2 regions of the Arthrobacter sp. NPDC056691 genome follow, and region 1 is predicted to be linked to the other one. Evidence: riboswitches for the same ligand, from Rfam matches in the RefSeq annotation. Region 1 holds a riboswitch; the other holds the start of a gene.
The links. A riboswitch is a leader RNA that binds a small molecule or an ion and turns the genes downstream of it on or off. The one in region 1 is predicted to bind glycine.
Positions count from the first base shown of each region.

Region 1 (6,610 bases):
CGGTTACTTGGAGCGTTTGTAGAACGGCAGGGTGACCACTTCGAACTGCTCGGGCTTGCCGCGCAGGTCGACGTCCAGGACCGTGCCGATTCCGGCGTGCTCGACGTCGACATACGCCATCGCGACCGGGTAGCCGAGGGTGGGGGAGGGCTGGCCGGAGGTGACCTCGCCGATCAGCATGCCGTCGTTGAGGACCGGGTAGTGGCCCCGGGCGGCGCGCCGGCCCAGGCCTTTGAGGCCCACGAGCTTTTGGCCAATGGTGGAACCAACGCCGGCCGCCTTGATCGCGGCCAGCGCCTCCTTGCCCACGAAGTCGCTTTCCTTGGCCAGCGAAACCACCGGGCCCAGGCCCGCCGCGTAGGCATTGACGTGGCGCGAGAGCTCGTTGCCGTAGAGCGGCATGCCGGCTTCCAGGCGCAGCGAGTCCCGGCAGGCCAGGCCGGCGGGGATGAGCCCGTGCGCGGCGCCCGCGTCCAGGAGTGACTCCCAAACTCCGGCGGCATCCTCGTTCGGCACGTAGATTTCGAACCCGTCTTCTCCGGTGTAGCCCGTACGGGCCAGCAGCAAGGTCAGGACAGTGCCGTTGACGGTGATTCCCACCTCGACGGCGGCGTAGTACTTCAGTTCGGTCACCAGGGAGTGCTGCCCGGCCGGGACGAGCTGGAGCAGGATGGCCTCCGCGTTGGGCCCCTGCACCGCGATCAGCGACGTCTCCGCGGAGGCGTCCTCGACGGCGACGTTGAAGTTCGCCGCACGCTCGGCGAGGGCGGTGGCCACCTTCGTTGCATTGCCGGCGTTGGGGACCACGAGGTACTTCTGCTCGCCGCGGCGGTAGGAGATGAGGTCGTCAATGATGCCGCCGTCGGCGTCACAGATCAATGAATATTTGGCCTTGCCGACGGCGATGGCGGACAGCTTGCCCGCCAGTGCATAGTCCAGGAAGGCGCCGGCGTCCGGGCCGGTGACCCAGACTTCACCCATGTGGGAGAGGTCGAACAGGCCTGCTGCGTTGCGGACGGCATGGTGCTCGGCCAGCTCGGACGTGTACTTCAGCGGCATCTGCCAGCCACCGAAGTCGGTGAAGGACGCGCCGGCTTTCTTGTGCTGGTCGTAGAGGGCGGTGTAGTTCTCGGTCATTGCGGAATCCTTAGTTTTCGAAGTCTGCTGTGTTGTCCTCGAACGCTTCGAGGGGCGGGCAGGAGCAGACCAGGTTCCGGTCGCCTGCCGCGCCGTCGATCCGGCCCACCGGCGGGAAGTACTTGTCCTGCTTGAGTGTCTGCACCGGGAAGGCGGCCTGCTCGCGGGGATAGGAACGGTCCCAGCTGGAATTGACGACGGCGGCTGCCGTGTGGGGTGCGTTGCGCAGCGGGCTGTTTTCCAGGGTGAAGTCGCCGTTGGCGACCTGCCCGATCTCGGCGTGGATGGCGATCATCGCGTCGATGAACCGGTCAATTTCGGCCAGATCCTCCGACTCTGTGGGCTCCACCATGAGGGTGCCGGCCACCGGGAACGCCAAGGTGGGGGCGTGGAAGCCGTAGTCGATCAGGCGCTTGGCCACGTCCTCGGCGGTCACGCCGGTTTTGCCCGTGAGGTCGCGCAGGTCCAGGATGCACTCGTGCGCCACCAGCCCGCTGTCACCCGTGTAGAGGACCGGGAAGAACTCGTTCAGCCGCGCAGCGACATAGTTCGCCGCGAGCAGTGCGGACTTGGTGGCCTCAGTCAGGCCGCTGCCGCCCATGAGCTTCACGTAGGCCCAGGAGATGGGCAGCACACCGGCGGAGCCGAAGCGGGAGGCGGAAATGGCGACGCCGTGTCCCGCTCCTGCGTTGTCGGAAGAAGCGTTGTTCGCATCGCCCGGCATGAACGGTGCCAGGTGCGCCTTGGCCGCGACCGGGCCGACGCCGGGTCCGCCGCCGCCGTGCGGGATGCAGAACGTCTTGTGCAGGTTCAGGTGCGAGACGTCGCCGCCGAACTTGCCCGGCTGCGCGAGGCCGACCAGGGCGTTCAGGTTGGCACCATCGATGTAGACCTGGCCGCCGGCCGCGTGCACGGCGTCGCAGACCTCGCGGACGTCGGCGTCGTAGACACCGTGAGTCGACGGATAGGTGATCATGATGCAGGACAGGGCGTCCTTGTTTGCCTCGATCTTCGCGTGCAGGTCGGTGTGGTCGATGGTGCCGTCGGCGGCGGTGGCCACCACGACCACCTTCATGCCGGCCAGCACGGCCGAAGCCGCGTTGGTGCCGTGCGCCGAAGCCGGGATCAGGCAGATGTTGCGCTGCTCATCGCCGCGGGACCGGTGGTAGCCGCGGATGGCCAGCAGCCCGGCGAGCTCGCCCTGCGAGCCGGCGTTGGGCTGGATGGAGACCTGGTCGTAGCCGGTGATCTCGGCGAGGTCAGCTTCCAAACCATCGATGAGTTCGCGCCAGCCAGCGGTCTGGGAGTCCGGGGCGAACGGGTGGATCGAGGCGAACTCCGGCCAGGAAATGGCTTCCATCTCGGCCGTCGCATTCAGCTTCATGGTGCACGAGCCCAGCGGGATCATGGTCCTGTCCAGCGCCAGGTCGCGGTCGGAGAGCCTGCGGATGTAGCGCAGCAGCTGGGTTTCGGAGCGGTGCGTGTTGAACACCGGGTGCTGGAGGTAATCGGACGTGCGCAGCACGGCTTCCGGGAGTTCGAAGCCCGCTGCGTCCCCTACGGGACCGGCGCCGAAGGCGACGGCTACAGCGGAAAGTGTTGCCGCCGTCGTCGTCTCATCAAAGGAAACGCCGACGGTGTCCGCGTCGATGAGGCGCAGGTTGATCCCGCGGGCCTCGGCCGCCGTGATGACCTTGGCGGCCTTGCCGGGCACGCGCACGGTGAGCGTGTCGAAGAAGGAATCGCTGGCGAGTTCGCGGCCCGCCGTCCTGAGCGCGGTCGCGAGGACGCGGGCGTTGTTGTGGACGGTTTCGGCGATGGCCTTCAGGCCGTCGGGGCCGTGGTAGACGGCGTAGAAGGACGACACGATGGCCAGCAGCGCCTGTGCGGTGCAGATGTTGGACGTGGCCTTCTCGCGGCGGATGTGCTGCTCGCGGGTCTGCAGTGCGAGGCGGTAGGCGGGAACACCGGCGTTGTCCTTGGAGACTCCGACGATCCTGCCGGGGAGCGTGCGTTCCATGCCTTCACGGACGGCCATGTAGGCGGCGTGCGGGCCGCCGAAGAACAGCGGCACGCCGAAGCGCTGGGCAGTTCCGACGGCGATGTCCGCGCCCTGCTCGCCCGGTGGCGTGATGAGGGTGAGGGCAAGCAGGTCGGCGGCCACCGTCACCAGCGCACCCCGCTCCTTGGCGGCGGCGATGACCTCACTGTGGTCGAAGACCCGGCCGGAAACGCCCGGCTGCTGGAGGACGACGCCGTTGATGTCGCCGTCGGGCAGTCCCTGGGAGAGATCGGCAACCTCCACCTCGAAACCGAGCGCTTCGGCGCGGCCCAGGACGACGGCGATGGTCTGCGGCAGGCAGTCCGCATCCAGGACCGTCTTCCCGTCCTTGGCGTCCTTGTTCTTGTTGGCCCGGCGCATGAGCAGCACGGCCTCAGCCACGGCGGTCGCCTCATCCAGCAGGGACGCGTTGGCAACGGGGAGGGCCGTGAGGTCCTGGACCATGGTCTGGAAGTTCAGCAGCGCCTCGAGACGGCCCTGCGAGATCTCCGGCTGGTACGGGGTGTAGGCCGTGTACCAGGCGGGTGCTTCCAGGATGTTTCGGCGGATCACCGGGGGCGTCACGGTGTCGTAGTAGCCCTGGCCGATCATCTGCACCGCGGTCTTGTTCCTGGCGGCCAGGCGGCGAAGCTCGGAGAGAACCTCAACTTCGCTGAGGGCAGCGGTGAGTCGGAGGGCATTCTCCTGGCGGATGGACGCCGGAACGGCGGAATCAACGAGGCCTTCGACCGTGTCATAGCCAACGGTCTTGAGCATGGTGTCGATATCGGCCTGGCGCCGGGCGCCGATATGCCGGTCGGCAAAAGTTGATGGAAGAGATTGAATCGTCATGAGGAACTCCAGGTCTGGCCGGCCACGAGTGGCACGGCATGGATTGGGTTCCTCCCCGCTCTGTATTGGACCTGAGAGATTCCGCGGACTTGGTTCTCCGCTTGCACCGTCGGTGAGCCCGGTTACCCGAACTGCTTTCCAGAGTTGCCTAGCCGTGGCGGTACGGGGGCCTGAGAGATTCCTGGGGAGGATTTGCTCCTACGGCGCCTGCCCGGTGAATGACTGGGAGGACTCTCCCGCCACGGGTCGAAAGGCTATGAAGATGTGGGTGATTCGGCTCACAAGTTACCGGACATTTCCCTGCATGCCAAATCCGGCCCCCGTTTGACATTTCTTCGTGACCGAGACCACACTGAACCGGTGGCTAGCCGGCTGAGCTGACCGGTCCGGGACGACCGTCCGGGCATGCTCACGGCCCCTGCCATCCCATAACTGAAAATGCTTACGATCTGCGGCGGGAGAGTCCTGCCGGTACGTTCAGCAGGCGCCGTAGGAGCAAACCCTCCCCAGGAAACTCTCAGGCCCACGTACCGCCGCGGCGAGGCAACTCTGGAAAGCAGGCAGGCACGTCCTGTCTCACCGACGGTGCAAGCGGAAGACCATGTCCGCGGAATCTCTCAGGTCCAATACAGAGCGGGGAGGAACCGAATCAGTGTGGCCATTCAAGGCCACTTGAACGATGGAGTTCCTTATGACGATTCATCCTCCTGCCTCCCCGGCCGGTGAGGCTCCCCGCCTGGAGCGGCAGCTGAGCAACCGGCACATCCAGCTAATCGCCATCGGCGGTGCCATTGGCACCGGCCTGTTCATGGGCTCCGGCAAGACCATTTCCGCGGCCGGGCCCTCCGTGATCTTCGTGTACATGATCATCGGCTTCATGCTCTTTTTCGTCATGCGGGCCATGGGCGAGCTGCTGCTGAGCAATCTGAACTACAAGTCCTTCAGCGACTTCGCCGCCGACCTGCTGGGCCCATGGGCGGGGTTCTTCACCGGCTGGACCTACTGGTTCTGCTGGGTGATCACCGGAATCGCGGACGTCATCGCCATCGCCGGGTACTCCCGGGAGCTCTGGCCGGGACTTCCGCTCTGGATCCCGGGCCTGGCCACGGTCGCCATCCTGCTGCTGCTGAACCTGACCACTGTCAAGGCGTTCGGCGAGACCGAATTCTGGTTTGCGCTCATCAAAATCATCGCCATCGCCGCGCTGATCGTCGTGGGCCTGTTCATGATCTTCACCGGTTTCCAGAGCGACGCCGGACAGGCCAGCTTCACCAACCTGTGGAGCCATGGCGGCTTCTTCCCCAACGAATTCATGGGTTTTGTGGCTGGCTTCCAGATTGCCGTCTTCGCTTTTGTGGGCATCGAACTGGTGGGCACCACGGCTGCGGAGGCCAAGAACCCGGAGAAGAATCTCCCCAAAGCCATCAACTCCATCCCGGTGCGCGTCCTGCTCTTCTACGTGGGTGCCCTCATCATCCTGATGTCCGTCACGCCCTGGACCCAGTTCGCCGCCGGCCACAGCCCGTTCATTGCGATGTTCTCGCTGGCCGGGCTCGGAGCCGCCGCCACGGTGGTCAACCTCGTGGTGCTGACCTCGGCCATGTCCTCGGCCAACTCGGGAATCTACTCCACCTCGCGCATGGTCTACGGCCTGGCCCAGGAAGGCGACGCGCCGGCCGCCTTCGGCAGCCTGTCCCGCCGCAAGGTTCCCAACAACGCCCTGTTCCTGTCCTGTGTCCTGCTGCTCTCCGGAGTGGTGCTCATGTACGCCGGCCAGGACGTCGGCAAGGCGTTCGACATGGTCACCACCGTTTCCGCTGTCTGCTTCGTCTTCGTCTGGTCGATCATCCTCGCCAGCTACATTGCCTTCCGCCGGCGTCGTCCCCACCTGCACACTGCCTCCAGGTTCAAGATGCCCGGCGGCATTCCCATGGTGTGGGTGGTCTTCGCGTTCTTCGCCTTCGTTCTGTGGACCCTCACCACCCAGCCGGACACCCTGGCGGCGCTGCTCATCACCCCCGCCTGGTTCGTCCTGCTCGGTGCGGCCTGGCTGGTTCTGCGCCGCCGGCCTGCGCACCTGGCCCGCTACGCAGCCTTCCAGCATGAGCTCCAGGCTGAGGAGACCGCCGCCCGCGAGCAGGCGGGCCGGCGTCTCGAGGAGAAGGAAAGCGTCAAGGGATGATCAGGACCGAGGAAAAGCCGACATTTGCTGCACAGGCGGAGGGTCAGGCCCGCGGGGCCCAGACCCCCGGTACGGGCGCGGAATTTGTACTCACCCTCCATTGCCCGGATTCCCTGGGAATCGTCCGGTCGGTCGCGGATTTCCTGCTCAGCCAGGAGTGCTACATCGTTGACCTCAAGCAGTTCGGTGACCGGACCGCGGGGCACTTCTTCATGAGGGTGCACTTCGCCGCGACGGCCTCCACGGGTGACACCGCCGCCGTTGACCGGTCCGCCGTCGACCAGCTCCGGGATAGCTTCGCGCCGCTGGCCGGCGAGTGGAACATGGACTGGCGCCTGGAGCGCCATGACAGCAGGCAGCGGATCCTGGTGATGGTGTCCAGATACGATCACTGCCTC
Region 1 covers NZ_JBHTXX010000001.1:421,994-428,603, reverse strand. Annotated here, with positions in the region: gene gcvT (glycine cleavage system aminomethyltransferase GcvT) at 4-1,137, opposite strand; gene gcvP (aminomethyl-transferring glycine dehydrogenase) at 1,148-4,030, opposite strand; glycine riboswitch at 4,179-4,279, opposite strand; glycine riboswitch at 4,476-4,573, shown strand; gene cycA (D-serine/D-alanine/glycine transporter) at 4,722-6,212, shown strand; gene purU (formyltetrahydrofolate deformylase) at 6,209-6,610, shown strand, end outside.

Region 2 (6,610 bases), on a different contig from region 1:
CCAGTCCTGGGCACCCCAGCCGTTGAAGACCCAGTCGACGGCGCCCAGGGCGCCGTTACCGTCCAGGACAAACGTCGGGCCGATGTCGCGCATCCAGGCGTCGTTGAGTTCCGCCGCCAGCACCTCGACGGCGGGTGACAGGTAGCGGGCGGCGGTTCCGACGTCGGACGGGTCCACCACCATGGTGACCGGTTCAAACTCGACGGCGGCGTTCGCGACGGCGGCCCAGACGGAGCGGGCGGCGTGCGCCGCTTCTGCCGTGTCGCCGAGGGTGTACCCGCCCGTGGGGAAGGCCATCCAGAGCCGCTCCTGGCGGGCCGTCTCGGCCGGCATGCACCACGTGCTCATGCGTTTACCCCGCTGGTTGAGCCTGTAGAAACCAGCGAATCGTCGCTGCCGAAAGGCTCCTCCGGGCGGACCGGCTCGGTGAGCCGGGCGTAGGTGTCCGGGCGGCGGGTGGTCAGGAACGGGAACAGCGTCAGCCAGTCCTTGCGCTGGTCCAGGTCGAGGTCGGCCACGAGAACAGCCGACTCGTCGCGCGGCGCCTGGACCAGGATGCGGCCGTAGGGGTCCGAAATGAAGGAGGAGCCGTAGAAGTTCAGGCTGCCCTCCTGGCCCCAGCGGTTCGGGACCACCATGAACAGGCCGTTGGCGATGCCGTTGCCCACGATGACCTGCTGCCAGAGCGGCTGGGTGTCAAAGTCCGGGAACAGCGGCTCGGAACCGATCGCCGTCGGGTACACCAGCAGCTCGGCGCCCCCGAGGGAGTACATGCGGGCCAGTTCGGGGAACCATTCGTCCCAGCAGGTGGGCATGCCCAGCCGGGCGCCGCCGAGTTCGGCCGGGACGTGGACCTGGTAGGCGTCCTCCGCGGCGGGACCCTGGCGGAAGAACTTGTCCTCGTAGTATCCGGCGGTCACCGGAATGTGCAGCTTGTGCGTGCGGGCCAGGAGTTCGCCGGCCGGGGATACGAGGATGGAGGTGTTCAGCCCGAGGCCGTCATCCGAGCCGTCCGGGTTGCCTGCGCGCTGATACAGCGAGGCGTGGACGGTGATGCCGTTCCTGCGGGCGGCCTCGGCCGCGAAGCGGAAGGTGGGGCCGGTCAGCAGGTCCTCGGCGCCGTCGGCGGGGCGCGGCCGGTCCTGGCCCTGCCGCGCCAGGTCATTCTCCGGAACCTGGTCCGCGGGGTAGCGGGAGAGGGTGAGCTCTGGCAGGAACACCACGGTGGCGCCCAGCCGTGCAGCCCGGTCAATGCCGTCGTTGAGTTCGGCGCGGACTGCGGCGGCGCTGCTGTGCCAGCGGTGCTGCACGACGCCGATCCTCAGGGCGGGACGGCCGGACGGCGCTGTCCGGGCGAGCGAAGCAGGCGCGTTCAGGCAAGTTATTTCGATCATGATGATGATTACTCCAGTGAGACGACCGTCACTAAATGAATGACGTTCATTTAGTATGCATGCGCGGCGGGGGTGTGGCAAGGGGTATTTGAATGCCGATCATTTATGACCCGCCAAGTAGTAAGTAAGCTGATCGTGAAATTGGGGCGCCCGGGCTCCCCGTGCCGGGGCGGCTGCGGTAGCGTCAAAACCACTGGACCAATCGAGGAGGATTCATGAAGGCTTCACCGACACTGACCAACAACATGCAGGCCGTCCTGACGGACCTGATCGAACTGCACATCCAGGGCAAGCAGGCGCACTGGAACATCGTTGGAACCAACTTCAGGGATCTGCACCTTCAGCTCGACGAGATCGTGGATGCCGCCCGTGCCTTTGCCGACGACGTCGCGGAACGCATGCGCGCCCTGCACGCCCTGCCGGACGGCCGCACCGCCACCGTGGCGAAGTCGACCCACCTTCCGCAGTTCCCCGACGGGCTCATCAACACCAAGGATGCGATCGACCGCATTGTGGCGGCACTCGAGGCGGCCGTAGGCACCATGCGCAAGGTCCATGACGAGGTGGATGAGGAAGACCCCACCACCGCGGACCTGCTGCACACCTTCATCGAAAAGCTCGAACAGTACGCGTGGATGGTCGGTGCCGAGAACATGAAGGCGTCGGCCAGCGTCACGCATCCCGACAGCAAGTAGCCGGCCAGCGGGACACGCTCGCGCCGACGGTAACGGGCAGCCCCGGGGAGATTCTCCGGGGCTGCCCGTTTCTGTGCCGGCTACTTCGCGCGCGGGATGCGGCGAAGTGCGACGGCGGCCAGTACCGACGCTGCTGCCATCAGTGACAGTGCAATCGCCGCGGTGATGTGGACGCCCGAATCGAACGCGGCCCGGGCGGCCCCAGTGAGCGCCTCGGCCAGCGGGGCCGGAAGTGAGCCGGCGAGCTCCATGGCGCCGGCCAGCGTTTCCCGGGCCTGGTCCGCCGACGCTGCCGGGACCGTCTGGCCAACACCGTCGGGCAGGGCGAGGTGCTGCTGGTACGACGCCGTCAGAATGGATCCCAGGATGGCTGTTCCGAGGAGTGAGCCCACTTCATACCCCGTCTCCGAAATCGCCGCAGCCGCTCCCGATTTCTCCGCCGGCACGGCTCCCAGGATCACGTCGTTCGAAATGGTCTCCGCCGACCCCACACCCAGCGCCAAAACGAGGAGCGCTGCCAGCAGCGCCGTGGGCCCGGCGTCGTGATTCCCGAACGCAACCACGCCGTAGCCGGCGGCACTCAGCGCCAGCCCCGCGGCCACCACAAATCCCGGCCGCACCTTCCGGACCAGCGGAACCACGAGGAGGCCCGCCACCACGGTGGCCGTCAGGGCCGGCAGCATGGCGGTGCCCGACTCCGACGGCGACATGCCTTCGAGCAGCTGCAGATGCTGGGCCAGGAACAGGATGAAGCCGTTGTAGGAGAACAGCGCCAGGACGTTGGCCGTGATCGCCGTGCTGAACACGCGGTTCCTGAACAGCGACATATCCAGCAGTGGGGACGCGTTCAGCAGCGGGGACGCGAGGGCCTGCTGGCGGCGGACAAACACGAGGCCCATGGCCAGGCCAAACGCCAGAACTCCGAATGACGTCACGCCGGGTCCGTGGGTGGCCAGTTCCTTGATGCCGTAGACCACCGGCGCCATGGCCAGCATCGACAGCGCCACGCTGGCCAGGTCCACGCGGCCGGGGTTCGGATCCCTGGATTCCGGAATGAGGAAGCGGCCCAGGATCAGGGGCGGCAGCATGATGGGGACGGCCACGAGCAGGACAGCGCCCCACCAGAAATGCTCCACCAGCCAGCCGCCAAAGATCGGCCCCAGTGCTGCGCCGCCGGAGAAGCCCGCCGCCCAGATGGCCACGGCCAGCCGCCGCCTGCCCTGCTCCCGGAAGATGTTGCGGATCAGCGACAGCGTGGACGGCATGAGCATGGCGCCGAAGAATCCGAGGGCGGCGCGGCCGGCGATGAGCCATTCTGCGCTCGGCGCGAATGCCGACGCCGCGGAGACTGCCGCGAAGCCCGAAATGCCGACCAGCAGCAACCGGCGGCGGCCGATCCTGTCGCCGAGGCTGCCCATCGCCACCAGGAGCCCGGCGAGGACCAGGGCATAGGCATCCACCACCCACAAAAGCTGCACGCCCGAAGGGTCGAGGCTGCGGGCGATCGCGGGAAGGGCGAACGTCAGCGCAGTGTTGTCCACGGCGACCAGGAGGACCGGGAACATGAGCAGGGCCAGGGCGAACCAGTCGCGCACGCCGCCGCCGGCCTGGGTTGCGGGAGTGCGCTCCGGGGAAAGGGCTGGGTGGATGGTCATGAAATAACTATACCGTCCAGACGGTATAGTTATAAACCCCGGGTGGGACCGGGCATGATGGAAGCCATGCCCAGAAAACCGGTCGCCCGCGGCGCAGTGCTCGATGCGTTTGAATCCCTGCTGATTGAGGTGGGGGAGCGCGCTGCCACCCTCGATGCCGTGGCTGCCCGTGCCGGCGTGTCCAAGGGCGGGCTGCTGTACCACTTCCCGAACAAGGAAGCGTTGATCGGCGTCCTGCTGGACCGGCTCGATGAGTTCGCGGAAGCGGACGCGCAGGCCATGGCCGCGGCTCCCGAGGGTGCAGCCGCATACTTCATCAAGTCGTCGGTCTGGGCGGACACCCCGCTGGACCGCGCCATCGTTGCCGCGACCCGGCTTGCCGAGGTGGCGCACGAGGAGACCCGGCGCCGGTTCGCCCACATCCAGCAGCGGTGGCTCGGCGAGATCGCCCGCGACGTGGGGCCGGGCCTGGCCAAAGCGGTGCTGTACATGGGTGACGGGCTCTACTTCAACGCCATGCTGTCCGTCGGCCCGGCGGCGACGCCGTCCGAGGCCGCGGCAGACGTCGAAAGCCTCCTCGCCGCGCTTGACCGGCTGAGGGCGTAGGCCGGCGCCGTCGAAATCGCCGGAAACCTGCGTAGTCGCCGGAAACTCCGGCGAACTGGCAGCTTTCCGGCGATTTCGCACGTGCGTCTCCGGGGGTGTGCCAGCCCACGCCGCCACAGTTTGCGGACGCGATCCCGGCGTAGGACAATAGCCTCTGTGACAGCTGTCACCGCACAATTGAATAAGCCTTTGATCTGCGGCGGGAGAGTCCTGCAAGTAGGTACAAGCAGGCGCCGTAGGAGCAAAACCTCCCCAGGAATCTCTCAGGCCCATGTACCGCCGCGGCAAGGCAACTCTGGAAAGCAGCAGGCTGCCCGCTTGAAATTTTCCGCCTCCGCGCGGACGGTTCAGGGCGTGCTGTGCTCACCGACGGTGCAAGCGGTGCTGTGCGAAGGCGCAGCAAACGCGGAAACTCTCAGGTCCAATACAGAGCGGGGAGGAACCCGAATCAATGTGGCGTACCCTGCGTCGCCTTAGTTATGGAGTTCCTTTTGACCGTTAATTCAGCCTCCTCGTCCTTCGTCGACCGGCATATCGGCGCACGCCGCCAGGCCGACGTCGAAGCCATGCTCAAGGCCGTCGGCTACGACTCTGTCGACGCGCTGGTTGATACGGCAGTGCCCAATGACATCCGGCAGGACTCACCGCTGGAGCTCGCCCCGGCCCTGAGCGAGGTTGAAGCACTCGCAGAACTCCGGAAGCTGGCTGCCAAGAACAAGACCGCCGTCCAGATGATCGGCCAGGGCTACTACGACACCGTGACGCCCCCGGTGATCCGCCGAAACATCCTCGAAGCACCGGCCTGGTACACGGCCTACACCCCTTACCAGCCGGAAATCTCGCAGGGCCGTCTCGAGGCGCTGCTGAACTTCCAGACCATGGTCCAGGACCTCGTGGGCCTGCCCATCGCCAATGCCTCGCTGCTGGATGAAGCAACCGCCGTGGCCGAGGCCGTGCTGCTGATGCGCCGGGCCAACAAGAACAAGGCCGCGCATGACGGCAAGACGGTCCTGGATGCGGACTGCCTGCCGCAGACCATTGCCATCGTCAAGGGCCGCGCCGAGGCCCTCGGTTTCGAGGTGGAGGTGGCGGACCTGTCCCAGGGACTGCCCGACGGCGACATCAACGGCGTCGTCCTCCAGCAGCCCGGTGTCTCCGGCCGGGTCTTCGACCACAGTGAGGTCATCGCCGCCGCCAAGGAACGCGGCGCCCTGGTGACGGTGGCCGCCGACCTGCTGGCCCTCACCCTCATCACGCCGCCGGGCGAGCAGGGCGCGGATATCGCCGTCGGCTCCGCCCAGCGCTTCGGCGTGCCGCTGTTCTTCGGCGGCCCGCACGCTGCCTACATGGCCGTGCAGAAGGGTCTTGAACGCTCCCTGCCGGGCCGTCTCGTAGGCGTCTCCAAGGACTCCGCCGGTGTTCCCGCCTACCGCCTTGCGCTGCAGACCCGCGAGCAGCACATCCGCCGCGAGAAGGCCACGTCCAACATCTGCACCGCACAGGCGCTGCTGGCCATCGTGTCGTCCTTCTACGCCGTCTACCACGGACCGGAGGGCCTGAAAGCGATCGCCGAGACCGCCCACGGCCACGCCAGGACCCTGGCCGCCTCGCTCAAGGCCGCCGGCCTGGACGTCCTGCACACCAGCTTCTTCGACACCGTGACGGTTTCCGTCCCGGGCAAGGCCGCCGGCATCATCGCCGCCGCCGAGCAGAAGGGCATCAACCTCCGCAGCATCGACGCGGACAACGTCGGCATCTCCGCCGATGAAACCACGACGCCGGCCATCGTGGCCGACCTTCTCGCAGCCTTCGGTGCCGAGGCAGTGGAGGCGACCGACGGGTTCGCCCTGGACGCCGCCGTCGAGCGTTCCTCCGCATACCTGCAGCACCCGGTGTTCAACACGCACCGCTCGGAAACCCAGCTGCTGCGCTACATCCGCAGGCTCTCCGACCGCGACCTGGCGCTGGACAGGACCATGATCCCGCTGGGCTCGTGCACCATGAAGCTGAATGCTACGGCCGAGATGGAAGCCATTTCCTGGCCGGAGTTCGCCTCGATCCACCCGTTCGCCCCGGATTCCCAGACCGAGGGCTGGCGTGAACTCATCGCCGACCTTGAGGCGCAGCTGACCGAGATCACCGGCTACGACCAGGTGTCCATCCAGCCCAACGCCGGCTCGCAGGGCGAGCTCGCGGGGCTGCTGGCCATCCGCGGCTACCACCGGTCCCGCGGCGATGAGCAGCGCAACATCTGCCTGAT
Region 2 covers NZ_JBHTXX010000015.1:45,067-51,676, forward strand. Annotated here, with positions in the region: gene ACFRAU_RS13535 (agmatine/peptidylarginine deiminase) at 1-348, opposite strand, end outside; gene ACFRAU_RS13540 (nitrilase-related carbon-nitrogen hydrolase) at 345-1,394, opposite strand; gene ACFRAU_RS13545 (Dps family protein) at 1,610-2,089, shown strand; gene ACFRAU_RS13550 (MFS transporter) at 2,170-3,744, opposite strand; gene ACFRAU_RS13555 (TetR/AcrR family transcriptional regulator) at 3,811-4,350, shown strand; glycine riboswitch at 4,541-4,639, shown strand; gene gcvP (aminomethyl-transferring glycine dehydrogenase) at 4,830-6,610, shown strand, end outside.
Region 2: another riboswitch for glycine. It lies ahead of gcvP (aminomethyl-transferring glycine dehydrogenase); the one in region 1 lies ahead of gcvP (aminomethyl-transferring glycine dehydrogenase).